2 regions of the Lysinibacillus sp. FW12 genome follow, and region 2 is predicted to be linked to the other one. Evidence: riboswitches for the same ligand, from Rfam matches in the RefSeq annotation. Region 2 holds a riboswitch; the other holds the start of a gene.
What was found. A riboswitch is a leader RNA that binds a small molecule or an ion and turns the genes downstream of it on or off. The one in region 2 is predicted to bind cyclic di-AMP.
Positions count from the first base shown of each region.

Region 1 (8,604 bases), 1.8 Mb from region 2:
AGATTGATTGTGTAGCATATGGTGCCACCCTTTTTTCGGTAAAAATTGTGGGATGACAACTGTTACTTTATGACCTGTCTTCGTACATTGATGTTCTACCTTATCAATAAATTTAATCAATGGCTGTGTGATACTGCGATATGGTGAATAATAAGTTACTAGTCGTACATCTGGTTGCCAGGCCTTCCATTTCTCTTCAAAAGCCTTTGCATCCGCTTGGTCGAAGGCTACGTAAAATGCAATTACCTTCTCAACATGTAATGATTTCGCATAATGAAGGGAATTTTCAACAACTTTCGTTATACCTGCTACTGGTACAATAAAAACATTCCCCTCAATAGCAGCTAGTTCCTCATGATTTAATCTTAATTGTTCTCCAACGGCCTGATAATGGAGCTTAATCCGATGGAATAGAAAAATAATAATTGGTAAAAAGATAAACACTGGCCATACTTGAGGCATTTTTGTTACAAAAAACATCATCGCTACGATGAAAGAAATAGCAGCACCAATTGTGTTGATCGTAAATTTTGCAATCCATCCTTTAGGTTTATCACGCCACCATTTTCGCATCATTCCTGTTTGCGCTAATGTAAACGGAATAAATACCCCTACAGCATATAGTGGAATTAAATGCTCAGTTGCTCCATCAAATAAAATGATTAAGACAATAGCCGCTGCACCTAGCATCAGGATGCCATTTGAATAACCAAGACGGTCTCCACGAATTTGGAATATTCTTGGGATAAAGCCATCCTTTGATAAATTTACTGCTAACAAAGGAAATGCTGAGTAACCTGTATTTGCAGCAAGAACTAAAATCATTGCCGTTGTACCCTGGACAATGTAATAAAATAGATTTCTACCTACGCTCGCTTCTGCAAGTTGAGAAACAACTGTAGCTTCCGCTGTTGGCGCAATCCCATAAAAATAAGCCAAACTAACAATGCCTATAAATAAAACGGCTAAAATAGCACCCATTGCTAAAAGCGTTTTAGCTGCGTTATTAGGAGCAGGATTTTTAAAATTAGGGATGGCATTTGAAATAGCCTCTACCCCTGTTAAAGCTGAGCTCCCTGATGCAAATGCCTTTAATAAAATAAATAAACTAATTCCTGCAACCGGTGTACCGACCTTTGGATGTAGCTCTGCTGGCACCTGACCAGTTGCGACATGATAGAGCCCCATTCCAATTAACAAGAGCATAACACCTACAAACAGATAGACTGGGTATGCCAAAATAGAAGCAGATTCTGTTACACCACGTAAGTTTAAGATTGTTAAAAAAACCACAAAGAATATAGCAATGGGTACATTGTAGGGGTGGAGGCTTGGAAATGCCGAAGTAATGGCATCTGTACCTGCTGATACACTTACCGCTACTGTTAAAATATAATCAACAAGTAAGGACCCTCCAGCCACAAGACCTGCATTTACCCCTAAATTCTCCCGTGATACTACATAGGCCCCTCCCCCATGTGGATAGGCGAAAATAACTTGACGATAGGAGAGAATTAGTGCCACAAGCAAGATAACGACTCCAGCAGCAATTGGTAGAGAGTACCAAAGGGCAAGTGTACCCACTGTCATCAGGACAATTAAAATTTGTTCTGGTCCATAGGCTACTGAAGACAAGGCATCTGATGATAATATGGCTAATGCCTTTGTTTTACTAAGCTTTTGTTCCCCTAACGCATCGGATCTTAATGGTTTACCGATTACATAACGTTTGAATGAGGATTTCATTGTTAAACACCTTCTAGTTTTATAGAGTGTGTTTCGCCTTTCTAAATAAGATCAAAAAACGCCTACAAGTCATCACTAAATAAGACTTGTAGACGCTCATCCGTCTGCCAAGCTCCAACTTTTCTGCTCTTAACGCTTACGAGGTTAGCTGTCGGATTCGGGCCTGAGTAGCCCTACTCTTCAAATTAAGAGATTCACCCCAAGGATGGCTGATGCTATCCGTCAAAAATGGGTCCCCCGCGTTTAGTTGCTTCAGCGATTTAGAAATTTGAAACTTTTATAATGATGTCATATTACGCCTGTCAATTAAAAAAGTAAAGAAGAAAATTTTTCACTTTTATGAGAGAAAAACATAGACTTTTTTCCGAAATCGTTTGGAATTTACCTACGAATGCCAAGCAAATACTCTCAGAACAGCAAAAGGCTACTGTAAAAGTATGCTCTACTTTTACAGTAGCTCTCTATATTAGTCATTATAATCCTGTTCAAAATCAACAATATTCCCCGTCATAGAATCCACATCTACTTCATATTCATATTGACCATCTTTCAATTCAATTTCATAGATGCCATCATCGAGCTTAATTTTTGTTACAGTACCTTTTGCTTTCTTTAAGGCTGTTTCGATAGCCTGCTCTTTAGTAATGTTAGTAGTTACTGTAGTTGCTAGTTTATTGTCGTCCATATCATCGTTATCTCGACGTTCTTTTTTCTGCTTGAGTAATTTCCCAGTATAAGCATCAAATTTTAAATCATATTCTTCTGTATCAGTATAGACCTCTACTTCATAAATAGAACGATACTGATTTTTGTCAAACTCGATATCCGCTACTGTACCATCAACTACTGCAAGGGCCTTCTTCTCAATCTCTTGCATTGTTAACACCTTTTTTTCTTGAGCATCTCCAGATAATAATGTTGTCGAGCCAATCGCTGCACCAACCCCAAGTGTAACTACTAATGCTGGAATCATAATCATTTTTTTCATATCTATCTCTCCTTTGTTTTATCTATTCTTAGCTTACCAAGCAAAGATGATAGAACTATAAGAGAAACATTAGAATTTCATGAGAATGAATTATTGATCATCATCCCATGTAATGGACAGAACTTCCCCTGAAACAGCATGGATTTGAAAAGTGGCTTCGTCATCCTGTGTTTCAATTTCAACTAAATAATAACCACCTTCTGCCGTTTCTTCAAAATCAACTGAGTCCACTTCCCCCGTCAATTGTCCTAGCGCTATTTGAATAGCCTGTTGTTCAGTAATTATAGGTTCTTCTACAGGTGGTTTATGCGGCTCAACATTTTCCACCGATACTATTTCACCCGAGTAGGCATTGACAGTTAAATCTTTTTGTTGGTTTTCTTTCTCAACACGTACCGTATAAGTGGTATCTGTTAACTTGATACTTTCAACATCACCATATTTCTGTTTTACCATTTGTCTTATTTGCTTTTCAGTTAACAATAACTTCGTTTGTCCTTCTTTTATTGTTAAATCAGTTACCTGTTGTGTTTTAGCATCTAGCATAGCTATATACTTGACATTGTCACGTGTAAAAAACATTTCATAGATGTCTCCTTGTTTCTTCACCTGCGTAACATGGGCTTTATAGATGGCTTCAATATGGTTTATAGCCTCTGACTTGCTAAGTGGTTCAACATGAAAATAGCGATACTGAATAAACCACAGCGTTCCACTACAAAGAAGGAGAATAACAATTATTATCAGAACCCATTTTTTCATTGCTCCTCCTCCTTTGGTATACATAGGGTAAAGCTTGTTCCTTCTCCAAGTGTACTTTTCACATCAATGGTTATGCCCAGTTGTTCTGCAAGCTCATGGGCTATCGCAAGCCCTAATCCAGAGCCACCTGTCTTACGATTTCGATCCTCTGTTACCCGATAAAAACGCTCAAACAAATGAGGTAAGTGCTCCTCTGGAATACCTATACCAAAATCTTGGATGGTAATGCAGGCATGATTGGTTGTTTCTGCTGTAAGAATACGCACCTCATCCTCACTATACTTTCTAGCATTATCGAGCAAAATAAAAAGTAGTTGCTTCAAGATTTTTTCATCACTATAAATAAATCTTGGAAGCTTCGCATCGACTATAAATGTTCGATGATAGGCCTGCTGCATTTGTGAGGCAACTTTCTGCAAGAATGGTTCAAGCTCTAGCTGTTCCAAATGAATAGCCAGATGCTCATTATTTTTAGCTAGTTCTAGCAATTGTAGTACCATCTCATGCATGCGAGTCGATTCATTAGCGATCGCTTGTAATGATTCTTGCGCAACTTCACGATTATCAAAGCCTCTTCGAAGGAGTAATTTTGCATAGCTTTCAATAACGGTAATCGGCGTTTTTAGCTCATGGGAAGCATTTGAAACAAACTCTTGTTGCTTTTGATAATGCTGTTCAAGCTTCTCCATCATCATATTAAAGGTACGATTAATGTTTGTTAACTCGTCTCCACCCTTTTCAGGAATATCTATTTTTTCATATTTCCCTGTCGCTGCACTTTTACGCATAGTAATGTTTAAACGCTCTAGTGGTAATAAAATTAAGCGCCCAAGTACTAAGCTTGCTAAGAAAATGGGGAGCGTTGCCATAATAGATACAACGACTAAGATCACCTTTAGTAAGTCTAATGTCTGCTCTACCTCTTCCATGGATTGCTGTAATGTTATGTCTACAACTGTTCCGTCTATCCAAATGGTAGGCATCGTGTAGGTAATGGAAGGGACCTCTGGCATTTCAAGTGTAGCCTGAACCTTTGTTTTCAAACGCTCTCCATCATAAATATAGACAGCACCGTCCGTTGGCATATATGCCCTTAATACTTGCTGGAGGTTGGTTTGTGCTTTTAACTGACTCAGTGTAGAGCTTAAATCATTTGCCCGTGACTGGAGCTGATTGTATTCCGTATCATAGGCAAATTTCTCATACAAAAAATAAATGCCACTAGTAGTTGCCACTAAAATGACAAGCATGAGCATCGTTGTTAGTAAATGAATTTTTGTTTTAAGTCTCATAGCTATGTTCCTTTAGCACATACCCAACTCCACGAACCGTTTGAATAATGGGCTTTGCATTAGCAGCTTCAAGCTTTTGTCGGACATAACGAATATAAACATCTACAATATTTGTATCTCCATAATAATCATAGCCCCATACAGCCTCTAGAATTTGCTCTCTAGTCAGTACCTGTTTTGGATGCTTCAGTAAATAGAACAACAAATCATATTCTCGGGGTGTCAGTTGAATCTCCTTATCAAAATATACAACTTCTCTTGTTTGCTCGTTTATAGATAAATGTCCAAATGTGAGAGCAGCTTGCTTTGGACTAGCCTTTTGTGAAAAACGTAAAGCATTGCGAATACGCGCAAGCAGCTCCTCAATTTCAAACGGTTTTGTCACATAATCATTGGCGCCTAAATCTAGCCCCTTTACTTTATCCTCCACCTCACTTTTGGCAGTCAGCATAATAATAGGTGTTTGGGTTTCTGTTGCACGAATTCGCTTTAGTACGTCAATACCACTCATCTCAGGTAGCATGACATCCAGTAGGATTAAATCCCATTGCTGCTCACGATATTGAAGTAAACCGTCTGTTCCTGTATGAGCCATTACTGCTTCATAGCCTTCAAATTGAAGCTCTAACTGTAGCACTCGCGCAATTTTTTCTTCATCTTCTATAATTAAAATTCGATTGGTCATGTCGAATCCATCCTTCACCTTTTCTTTTCATCGTAAACGATGCAAGCGGTGAAAGTCTAATTAGAAAATGATGAGAATTGTCCATACTTATTAAACAAAAGATAATGCAAACCACTTCACATTTTTTATTCCTAGCGTTAGAATACTAATATCTTATTTTCCTATAGGAAACTTTATTTCGTTGATGATACTTTTTGAAACGAGGGAACAATATGGTTTATAAACGAGTCACAAAATCGCCAGCCGAGGCTGTTTTAGACGGAGATATAAAAGGTTGGCGACGCTTTTTACCGTTTTTAGGGCCCGCTTTCATTGCAGCCGTAGCTTATATCGACCCTGGCAATTTTGCCACAAATATAACAGCAGGCTCACAATATGGCTACTTGCTACTTTGGGTAATTGCCTTTTCCAATTTAATGGCTGTTTTAATTCAATCCTTATCTGCAAAGCTTGGAATCGCGACAGGAAAAAACCTACCTGAAGTGGCACGCGAGCATTTTTCTAAAAAAACCTCTATATTCCTTTGGATTCAGGCAGAGTTAGTTATCATTGCCACAGACCTTGCTGAATTTATCGGTGCAGCCTTAGGGCTTTATTTGTTATTTAATATTCCAATGCTACCAGCAGCATTGATTACAGCGGTTGGCTCATTTGCTATTTTAGAACTCCAAAGACGAGGATTCAGAGCCTTTGAAGCGGGGATTTCTGGTATGGTTTTAATTGTCGTATTAGCATTTGCCTTCCAAACATTTTTAGCGCAGCCAGCATGGGGCGATGTGGCGATTGGCATGTTCACACCACACTTTGAAGGTGTAGATTCACTATTATTAGCAACAGGTATTTTAGGTGCAACCGTCATGCCTCATGCTATTTACTTACATTCTTCATTAACTCAAAGCCGTATTATTGGTCGTAATGAAGAAGAAAAAAGACGCATTTTCCGTTTTGAATTTATTGATATTATCATCGCTATGATTATTGCTGGAGCTATTAATATGAGCATGCTTATTATCGCCGCAGCAGTATTCCATACACAAGGCGTTGTAGTTGAAGATTTAGATGTTGCCTATAACGGCTTAAAAGAGGCTCTTGGCCCATTGGCTGCCATTTCTTTTGGTCTTGGTTTACTTATTGCAGGGCTTGCTAGCTCCTCTGTAGGGACTTTAGCCGGTGATGTAGTCATGCAAGGCTTTATTCAAAGAAAAATACCTCTTTATTTACGTAGAGCAATTACCATGGTACCTCCACTTGCAATCATTGCATCTGGTGTGAATGCAACCTATGCTCTAGTTCTTAGTCAGGTTGTTTTATCATTTGGTATTGCCTTTGCACTTATCCCTCTTGTTATGTTTACAAGTAAACGAGACATCATGGGTAGCCTAGTTAATCACCGTATTACAACAATTTTGGGTTGGTTTGTCGTAGTCATTGTTGTTACGCTGAATATTTACTTACTGTGGGAAACAATATTTGGATAATAAAAAGCCAGGTACTCTGTAGATAGAATGAGTACCTGGTATTTTTTTGATTAAACATCCACCTTTTCAATATTTCTAATGGCTAAATAGGCAATGCCTAGACCTACAATTGCTAAAGTAATAGGAATAAAAATAATATCGTTTAACGTAAAGTTACCTGTATTAGACGAAGTCAGAGATACTATTATAATCGATGAAATAATAGTTGCTGGTATGGAGTATTTTCTCATTCCGAAATACAATGGGATTAAAGCTATACCCGAGGCAGCAATCGCATTCATCAATACGGAAGGAATGTGTTGTAAGATTAATGAGCTTGATAGTCCATTTGGAATCAAATCAAATTTATCACTAATAACACAGAAAGTCGTTGTAATAAAAGCATTTGAAATGATGATCGTACTAAACGTAAAAAGCATTACAATGGCAAGCTTCGCGACGATTAATTTCTTTCTACTTATAGGATACATAAAAGCTAAGGTGATGGTCTTAAATTTATATTCTCCGATAATCAACTTAGCTATTAACGTAGAAGCAAAAATACTAAAGACGACTCTAATCATTGATTCAATGACACTTAAAGCAACCTGATAATTTTCAAGGTCTTGGTCCCCCTCCACTTTGGAAATACCTACTACCAAAAATAGAAATCCAAGAATAATAAAATTAGCAATAATAGCACCTTTAACATATGAGCCTAAATGATACTTTTTCATTTCTAAACGCATTAAATTAAGCATGGACAACTCCTCCATTGATTAATTTTAGGAAATAATCCTCTAGTGAGCTTGTTTTTTTGCTTATCTCTTCGATTTCGATGTCATGTTCAATTAATGTTTTTGTTAGGCTCTTTTGGGATACTGTCGAATCATAAACTCGAATAGAGTTGTCGTCCATCAGCTTAAAATTAGCAATCTTCAATACACTTTCTAAAATAAAAGCTGCCTTCTTGCCATCATTGACAATGACTTCAATATAATCTGCTTGATTACGATTAATTGTTTCCATTGTAACTTCCGTGAGTAGCCTACCATCCTTAATGACACCTATTGTATCAGCCAATTGTTCAATTTCCCCTAATATATGGCTGGAGATGATAATCGTAATACCATACTCCTTACAGAGCATTTTGAAGAGCTCTCTCAACTCTTTAATCCCTACAGGATCTAATCCATTAATTGGTTCATCTAAAATAAGAAGTTCTGGCTTTGTTATAATGGCACGTGCAATGCCTAGTCTCTGTTTCATCCCTAGAGAAAAGTCTTTTACACGTTTCTCTTCTGTATTTGATAATTTTACTAAATTTAGAACATGAGCAATTTCTTTTTTATCGTAATACCCCATATATTCGCAATGCAGTTCTAAGGTCTCCTTAGCCGTCAATTTTTCATAGAAAATAGGATACTCAATAATCGTTCCCATTCTTTTTAGTACTTCATAGGATCGATCCGTCAGCTTTTCGCCAAATATTTCTACATCCCCGCTTGTTGGCTTCGTCAGATTTGTTAGCATCTTCATGACAGTGGTTTTACCTGCACCATTTGGACCTAAAAATCCATAAATCTCTCCCTTTTTGACGTTCATATTGACAGTGGATACCACTTCTTTACCATCGTACACTTTCGTAAGCTGATTTGTTTTTACAATGTATGT
Region 1 covers NZ_CP139094.1:4,482,260-4,490,863, forward strand. Annotated here, with positions in the region: gene SJW71_RS22965 (APC family permease) at 1-1,746, opposite strand, end outside; cyclic di-AMP (ydaO/yuaA leader) riboswitch at 1,866-2,014, opposite strand; gene SJW71_RS22970 (PepSY domain-containing protein) at 2,213-2,734, opposite strand; gene SJW71_RS22975 (PepSY domain-containing protein) at 2,825-3,496, opposite strand; gene SJW71_RS22980 (sensor histidine kinase) at 3,493-4,788, opposite strand; gene SJW71_RS22985 (response regulator transcription factor) at 4,778-5,473, opposite strand; gene SJW71_RS22990 (Nramp family divalent metal transporter) at 5,686-6,951, shown strand; gene SJW71_RS22995 (ABC transporter permease) at 7,002-7,691, opposite strand; gene SJW71_RS23000 (ABC transporter ATP-binding protein) at 7,684-8,604, opposite strand, start outside.
Region 1: linked by a shared signal. The riboswitch ahead of SJW71_RS22965 (APC family permease) and the one ahead of SJW71_RS08480 (TrkH family potassium uptake protein) in region 2 are both predicted to bind cyclic di-AMP.

Region 2 (8,604 bases):
GTGATTTGCTTCAATATAGTCATCTGATAACTTCTGTGTTCTTAAAAGTTTACATTTCAGCTTTTATTATATAGAAAGAAATTAGACGCCAACGTGAAAAAATGATATGATTCGAAGAGGTACGTACATCTTGCTTAGTGAAGGAGCGTTTAACAATGGAACAAAATTTTGCGCGTATGATTGATCATACATTATTAAAGGCTGAGGCAACAAAAGAACAAATTGAAACATTATGTGCAGAGGCTAAACAATTTAATTTTGCTTCTGTTTGTGTAAATCCAACGTGGGTTAAACACAGCAGCGAGCTATTACAAGGTTCAGACGTTTTAGTTTGTACCGTTATTGGTTTCCCATTAGGTGCTAATACACCAGCTGTTAAAGCATTTGAAGTAAAAGATGCAATTGCAAACGGTGCAAAAGAAGTAGATATGGTTATTAATATCGGCGCATTAAAGGATAAGAACTACGAACTGGTACAAGCTGATATTGCGGCAGTAGTGGAAGCAGCAAAAGGTCATGCACTTGTAAAAGTGATTATTGAAACTTGTTTATTAACAGATGAAGAAAAAGTGAAAGCATGTGAACTAGCGGTAGCTGCGGGTGCTGACTATGTGAAAACATCTACAGGTTTCTCTACTGGTGGCGCAACAGCAGAAGATATTGCGCTTATGCGTAAAACAGTAGGTCCTGAGCTGGGCGTTAAAGCTTCAGGTGGTGTTCGTAGCTTAGAAGACATGAAAAAAATGGTGGAAGCTGGTGCAACACGTATTGGGGCAAGCTCTGGTGTGGCCATTATGAACGGTTTAATTGCTGATTCTAACTATTAAAATTCGTATATCGATTGGCCACAAGCTAATACAATTTATTGTAGGAGCTTGTGGCTTCTTTGTGTGCAATTAGAATAATATTTTTTTCTTCACATATACTCCACTGATGAATGTGAATCAGGAAGGAGGATGCCATGTTTACACAGTATAAGTATTGGAAGCCTTATATTAGCCCCTTTGATCCCTGTAAGCCCATAGAAGTAAAGTATTATTCAACGCCACCACAACTATATATGGGTTTTCAACCACCCGGACTACCACAATTCCAAACCCCAAGGGAAGCTTTAATGGCTGGAACACTATGGCCCCAATTATTTAGCCCATACCCAATTCCCCTAAAAAGGAGGGATGAAGCATGACTAAAAAGATGCCACCAGAATTTTATAAACAATTAGAAGAAATTCAGGCAATTGATTTCGTCATCGTTGAATTAAACCTCTATTTAGACACCCATCCACACGATTATGATGCCATTCAGCAATTTAATGAAAATACAGAGAAAAGTATGAAGCTCAAAATTGATTTTGAACAAAAATATGGACCGCTCATGAATTTTGGGAGAAGTTATTCGAATTATCCTTTTAACTGGATTGATACACCATGGCCATGGCAAGTCTAATCTAAAGACTAGGAGGAATAATCTTTGTGGTATTACGAAAAAAAGCTCCAGTATCCGGTGAAAGTTAGTACATGTAATCCAATGCTTGCTAAGTTTTTAATAGAGCAATATGGAGGAGCAGATGGGGAACTGGCAGCGGCCCTTCGCTATATGAACCAGCGCTATACCATTCCAGACAAAGTGGTAGGGCTCTTAACCGATATAGCGACTGAGGAATTTTCTCATTTAGAAATGATTGCTACGATGATTTATAAGCTAACAAAAGACGCTACGCCAGAAATGCTAAAGGAAGCGGGTCTAGGGGATCATTACGTGAATCATGATAAAGCATTATTTTATCAGAATGCTTCAGGAGTACCATTTACAGCAACCTATATTCAGGCTAAGGGAGATCCTATTGCGGATTTGTATGAGGATATTGCGGCTGAAGAAAAAGCGCGTGCCACATATCAATGGATTATCGATTTATCAGATGATACGGATTTAAATGATAGCTTGAAGTTTTTACGTGAACGTGAGGTTGTCCATTCCCAGCGTTTTAGAGAGGCAGTAGAAATTTTAAAAGATGACAGAAATCAGAAGAAAATTTTCTAAGACAAAAAATAAATGGATGGCTGTATTCAAGTGAACTTGAAACAGCCTTTTCTTTGCTATTGAATGTTAGAAAATAAAGTAAGATCTTTTCGATGACCGATCATCACCAATAAATCTTCCTTTTCAATAATTTGCTCTGGAGATGGAGAAATAATAATTTCACCTTCACGCACGATCGCAATCACGCTGACGTTATATTTTGCACGCAAATCTAAATCCCGCAAATTATGCCCAGCCATTTTGGAGGGAATCATAATTTCTTCAATACTGTATTCCTTGGATAGTTCGATATAATTCAGCATATTGGGGGATAGTAGCTGATTTGCCACGCGCTCTCCCATATCTCGTTCAGGATAAATAATCCAATCAGCACCAACTTTATCTAAGACTTGTCCATGTCTTTTACCAAGTGCCTTTGCAATAACCTTTTTGATTCCTAGCTCTTTTAATAAGGACACAGTTAAAATACTAGACTGCATATCGTTACCGATTGCCACAATGACACAATCGAAGTTTCCTATACCAAGGGATGTTAAAGCTTTTTCTTCTGTTGTATCAGCTACTACTGCATGGGTTACATAGGGTTCTGCATCCTCAACTCTTTCTTCATTTACATCAATTCCTAATATTTCTTGTCCCGCTTCATGTAATCGTCGGGCGACACTTGTTCCGAATCTTCCTAAGCCTATTACGGCATATTGTTTGATTGCCATAGATCACACACTCCTCTAATTTGATTATCCAATCATAATATTTCCTTTTGGATGTCGAAAAGCCTCTTTTTTTCGTCGTTTTGTAATGGCGAAAGCTATAGTTAATGGACCAAGTCTTCCAGCGAACATTGTCAAAATAATAAGAACACGACCACCTGGTGTTAGTTCTGGCGTTAGTCCCATCGAAAGACCAACAGTAGCAAAGGCAGAGGTAGCCTCAAATAAATACATCATGAAGCTATGCCGTTGTTCAATAATACTAAGAAGAATTGTCACAACTATAACAATCATGGCGCCACACATTGTGACAGTTAACGCTTTTAAAATGGTTTCGTTGACAATTCGACGTTTAAATAAAACAACATCTTCTTTCCCTCTGATTTGTGACCACATGGTAGCTACTAATACAGCGAAGGTTGTAATCTTAATACCACCAGCAGTGGAACCAGACCCAGCTCCTATAAACATTAAGAGAATGATTAAAAATAATGTGGAATGGGTTAAGTCACCAATTGCAAGAGTATTGGACCCAGCTGTTCTTGGTGTTACAGCTTGATAAAAAGAACCTAATATTTTGCCCCACTCAGATAATGGACCGATTGTTTTTGAATTGCTATATTCAAATAAAAAAATCAAAATGGTTGCGCTAGCAGTCAATAGAAGTGTAGTCGCTAAGACAATTTTTGTATGGACGGAGAGCCTTTTTGTCTTTCGATATTCATACAATTCATTCATGACAATAAATCCTAAGCCACCAATTGTAATTAGCGCACAAATTGTCAAAACAACAAATGGGTCATCTACGTAGGATGTCATTCCGTTAAAACCACCCATTAAATCAAATCCTGCGTTGTTGAAATTAGAAATGGCATGAAAAAATCCAAAATAAAAAGCTTTTCCTATCGGCATGTCAAATGAAAAACGAATAGTTAAAATAAGGCCGCCGATTATTTCAATTAACGCTGTAAAGAGCAATATTCTTTTTACTAATTTAACAAGACCAGCAATCGAAATATTATTGAATGCTTCTTTTAGCAACAATCTTTCTTTTAAAGAAATTTTCTTTCCAAGTATTAAAAATAATAAAGTTGCAAATGTCATAAATCCTAGGCCACCGATTTGGATTAATGATAATATCACCAATTCTCCAAAAATGGAAAATGTATCTCCTGTATCCACAACAATCAACCCTGTGACACAAGTTGCAGAGGTAGCGGTGAATAATGCATCTAAAAAGGGTAGTCCGTTCCCATCCTCAGTGGAGAAAGGCAGCGTTAAAAGAAACGTCCCTATCACAATAATCAATGCAAAACCAAGTACGAGAATTTTGGGAGGATTTAATGTATTTTTAAAATTGTTCATCGTGTTCTCCTTAATCTTTTATTAAACGGCATAATAAAAAGACCTACTAAAAAAGCATGCACAGGCATAGAAAAACATGCTTTTAATGGTGGTCTTGTATGACCTCCTTCGCTTTAGCCGACGAAGTTAGCTGACGGGTAGGATGGCGAAAGAGATTCTCATCCCTTCTGCAATAGCAGAATTAACCCCAAAAGATTGGGTCCTCCGTTCTCAACGTTTGAGATTTGGCCGATATGAAATTGAATGTGATTATTCTACGCCCATATTCTATTTTTTGTAAACCCCTTAATTAATAGGAAAATGTAATTATTTTATATTGTGAGCGAAATATTCATTAATAATTCGAGCAAAAATAAAACCAAAAATTCACTTGATATTTTCGCACACTTTCTATTGACCATTATTAGACAATACGATATAATTTTTTAGTACACAACAGAAGGTTATTTGCCTAATTGTGTATTGACGTGTGTTCGGAGGGAGGGAAAGAGAGATGTCAAAAACTGTCGTTCGCAAAAACGAATCGCTTGAAGATGCTCTTCGCCGCTTCAAACGTACTGTATCAAAAAGTGGTACAATTCAAGAAGTTAGAAAGCGCGAGTTCTACGAAAAACCTAGCGTAAAACGTAAAAAGAAATCAGAAGCTGCACGTAAACGTAAGTGGTAATTTAATTTCCCATTAAAAATCCCTACGTTCATAACACGCAATTGTATGATTCACTGAGCAGACAAAGTTATACCTGAGATTAATCACAATGTTGATTAATTTCAGGTATTTTACATTGCTCATTCTTACGTACATAAGAAAAAGCCGAATGAAATCAAGTTGATTCATTCGGCTTTTTTGTACATACTAAGTGTTGGTATTTGGAATAGAATTAAAGAAGTTAATAAACTTTTAAGATTTGTGAAACTTTTCGCATGATAGACCGTATATAAGAGGAGAAGCATGTTAGAAGGGAGGGAAAAAGGTGCGAAAACGGAGAATCCTCAGCTATCTATTAGTAATATGGATGACTTTTTTGTTAGCGTTTCCATTAACTTCGGCTTTTGCAAGCAGTAAGGTCTACCAGGTTCCTATTCATAATGAAGTAGAGCGAGGACTTCACGCATTTTTAGAACGAGCTTTTAAAGAGGCTGAAGAAAATAATGCCGAGGCCATTATCTTAGATATACATACGCCTGGTGGCTTTGTAAATGCAGCAAGTGATATCGCCATGCTTATGGATGCCTCGGATATACGTAAGATTGCTTTTATTAATAAGGATGCCCATTCAGCAGGTGCTTTTATAGCCTTACATGCGGATGAAATCTACATGGTACCAAATGGAACAATCGGTGCAGCAGCGGTCATTGATTCAGCTGGGAATGCAGCAGATTTAAAGGCTAATAGTGCCTGGCTTGCTCAAATGCAAGCAGCAGCAGAAACATCTGGGCGTGATCCAAAGTACGCTTTAGCAATGGCTGATTCTAATTATGACCTGCCTGAATATCGTGCGGAAGGGAAAAACTTGTTAACTTTATCAGCCTCTGAAGCATTAAAGGTCAAGTACTCTGAAGGAACAGTTAAAAATTTTCAAAAGCTATTAGAGGTAACCAACCTGAATGGTAGCGATGTTGTTTCAATCGAACCGACCTTTTCTGAAAAATTGGCTCGTTTTATTACAAATCCAATCATTGTCCCGATTTTATTATCAATCGCAAGTTTAGGACTTGTGATGGAGCTCTATTCGCCAGGCTTTGGCGTTCCAGGTATAATGGGGTTATCAGCACTTGGTTTATTTTTCTTCGGACATATGGTTGCAGGCTTTGCGGGTTATGAAACATTATTGTTATTTATTGTTGGTTTAGCGCTTGTAGTTGCAGAGTTTTTTGTCCCCGGTGGTATTGTTGGTATTTTAGGTGGCGTATTAATAGTGCTAAGTCTGATACTGGCAGGTGCAAATATGATGCAAATGATAATAGCAATTCTCATTGCGTTGGTGATAGCGATGATAGGAATGGTGATTCTGATGAAATTTTTCGGGAAAAAACTGCATGTCTTAAACAAGCTTGTGTTAATGGATGCAACTACGACTGAGGAAGGGTATGTGTCCAATGTGAATCGCACAGAACTGCTAGGTAAAGTGGGGAAAACGCTTACGCCACTTCGTCCAGCAGGTACTATGGTTCTTGGTAATGAACGCATTGATATTGTTTCTGAAGGTGGCTATATCGATGTAAATCAACATGTAGAAATTATTAAAGTAGAAGGCTCACGTATTGTTGTGAGACGAACAGATAAAGAGATGGAGGAATAGAAAATGGGATTTGATTTAGCTCTAATTGGTCCAATTGCTGGATTGGTTATTTTATTCATAGTTCTCGCGGTATTCTTTACCTTTGTACCGGTAGCACTATGGATTTCTGCACTGGCTGCAGGTGTTCGTGTTAGTATTTTCACATTAATTGGGATGCGTTTACGTCGAGTAATTCCTTCTCGAATTGTCAATCCGTTAATTAAAGCACATAAAGCAGGTTTACCTGTTACAATCAATCAACTTGAGAGTCACTATTTAGCAGGTGGTAATGTAGACCGTGTTGTTAATGCGTTAATTGCGGCTCATCGTGCCAATATTGAACTTTCGTTTGAGCGTTGTGCTGCGATTGATTTAGCTGGTCGAGATGTATTAGAAGCAGTTCAAATGTCTGTTAATCCAAAAGTTATTGAAACGCCATTTATTTCAGGTGTAGCAATGAACGGGATTGAAGTTAAAGCTAAAGCTCGTATTACAGTACGTGCCAATATCGAGCGTTTAGTCGGTGGTGCTGGAGAAGAAACAGTTATTGCCCGTGTTGGTGAAGGGATCGTTTCGACAATCGGTTCGGCTACCCATCATACTGAAGTTTTAGAAAATCCAGATATGATTTCACAAACCGTTTTATCAAAAGGTTTGGATTCAGGGACAGCCTTTGAAATCTTATCCATTGATATTGCTGACGTAGATATCGGTAAAAACATTGGTGCAGAATTACAAATTGAACAAGCACAGGCGGATAAAAACATTGCGCAAGCAAAAGCTGAGGAACGTCGTGCGATGGCTGTTGCCAATGAGCAGGAAATGATTGCGCGTGTTCAAGAGATGAAAGCGAAAGTAGTAGAAGCGGAGGCGGAAGTACCGCAAGCGATGGCTGAAGCATTACGTTCTGGTAATCTGGGGATTATGGATTATATGAACTATCGTAACATTCAAGCGGATACTGCAATGCGTGACTCGATTTCAAAAGTAAGCACAGATAAACCTGAAACGAATGAACCGAATGCTTAATAACGGAAAGGAGCGGAACTAAACATATGGAACAATTAATACTCTTTGCCATAATTGCTATAGTCAGCTCTATTTTCGGAAAATCAAAAAATAAAAAGCCTCAGAAACAGATGCCTCCTTTTAATAAAGACACAATGGTTGAGCCACCAGTAACGGAGGAAACGCCACATCGTACAGGGAAAGCACAAAGCTTTGAGGATTTTGCGCGGGACTTTATAGGCGAATGGATTCCTGAAAATCAGAAAGCCGAAGAGCCTAAAGTAGAAGCGCAGAAGAAGAAGGAAGTTCCAAGCTATGTTGCTCCGCCTGTCCTTCAAGCGGATGTACCTAGTCGTTCTTCTAATCGAGAAAATAGGGGACGTCTTGCTGCTGGGAAAAAAGAGGCACACACAGCAGTTGAACCAGCAACTTTTCGATTGCCTCAATCTAAAAATGAGCTCGTGCAAGCAATCGTGATGGCTGAAATATTAGGTCCGCCAAAAGCAAAACGAAAATAACTAGCATGTCCTCCTTTTTCGCTGCATATATTGCCGAAGAAGGAGGCATTTTTTATGAAAAAATTGTTTCAATTAACGCCGCTACTTGAATTGTTAGAATATGAATCATTAAAAATTATTGGACCCTACCGTTTTATCCATGCAGATGCGACGACTTGCTCGTTTGACTATGCAGATTATCATATTACTGTTAATGCAGAATCAGTGACTATTAACGCTCTTAAGGAAGAAATGCTTCATCTCACGGTAAATAATCTACAGGAGATTCATATGAAAAAGACAAAGAATATGGGTGTGAGCTAAATGTGGAATAATCGGCCAATCATTGTACGTATAAAGCGGCATGAAAATGTTCATCCTTTTATTCAAGCATTGCATGCTCAACATATTCCGTTAAAACGTGTAGTCTTTCGTGAGCAAGAAGTTTCCTTTGAAACAACGATGCATTATTTACCGAAAATTCGTCGCGTTCGTAGACGCTTTCGCTTAAAAATGGCTGTTTTTTATGCAGATGAGCTACAAGTTTTACGTGCACAGCTTTGGACTTTGCTTGGTTTAGCCTTGATGATTGTCATTCCAATCCTATGTGCACAAGTCATTTGGCGGGTGGATATCGAAGCAGCGACGCCAGAATTAGAGCAACGGCTAGGCAAGACCTTTCAAAATACTTTTCAACTAGAAACA
Region 2 covers NZ_CP139094.1:1,656,944-1,665,547, forward strand. Annotated here, with positions in the region: gene deoC (deoxyribose-phosphate aldolase) at 156-827, shown strand; gene SJW71_RS08460 (spore coat associated protein CotJA) at 962-1,186, shown strand; gene SJW71_RS08465 (spore coat protein CotJB) at 1,183-1,446, shown strand; gene SJW71_RS08470 (manganese catalase family protein) at 1,471-2,040, shown strand; gene SJW71_RS08475 (potassium channel family protein) at 2,097-2,753, opposite strand; gene SJW71_RS08480 (TrkH family potassium uptake protein) at 2,778-4,115, opposite strand; cyclic di-AMP (ydaO/yuaA leader) riboswitch at 4,216-4,355, opposite strand; gene rpsU (30S ribosomal protein S21) at 4,609-4,782, shown strand; gene SJW71_RS08490 (NfeD family protein) at 5,087-6,415, shown strand; gene floA (flotillin-like protein FloA) at 6,419-7,423, shown strand; gene SJW71_RS08500 (hypothetical protein) at 7,450-7,920, shown strand; gene SJW71_RS08505 (hypothetical protein) at 7,975-8,223, shown strand; gene SJW71_RS08510 (sporulation protein YqfD) at 8,224-8,604, shown strand, end outside.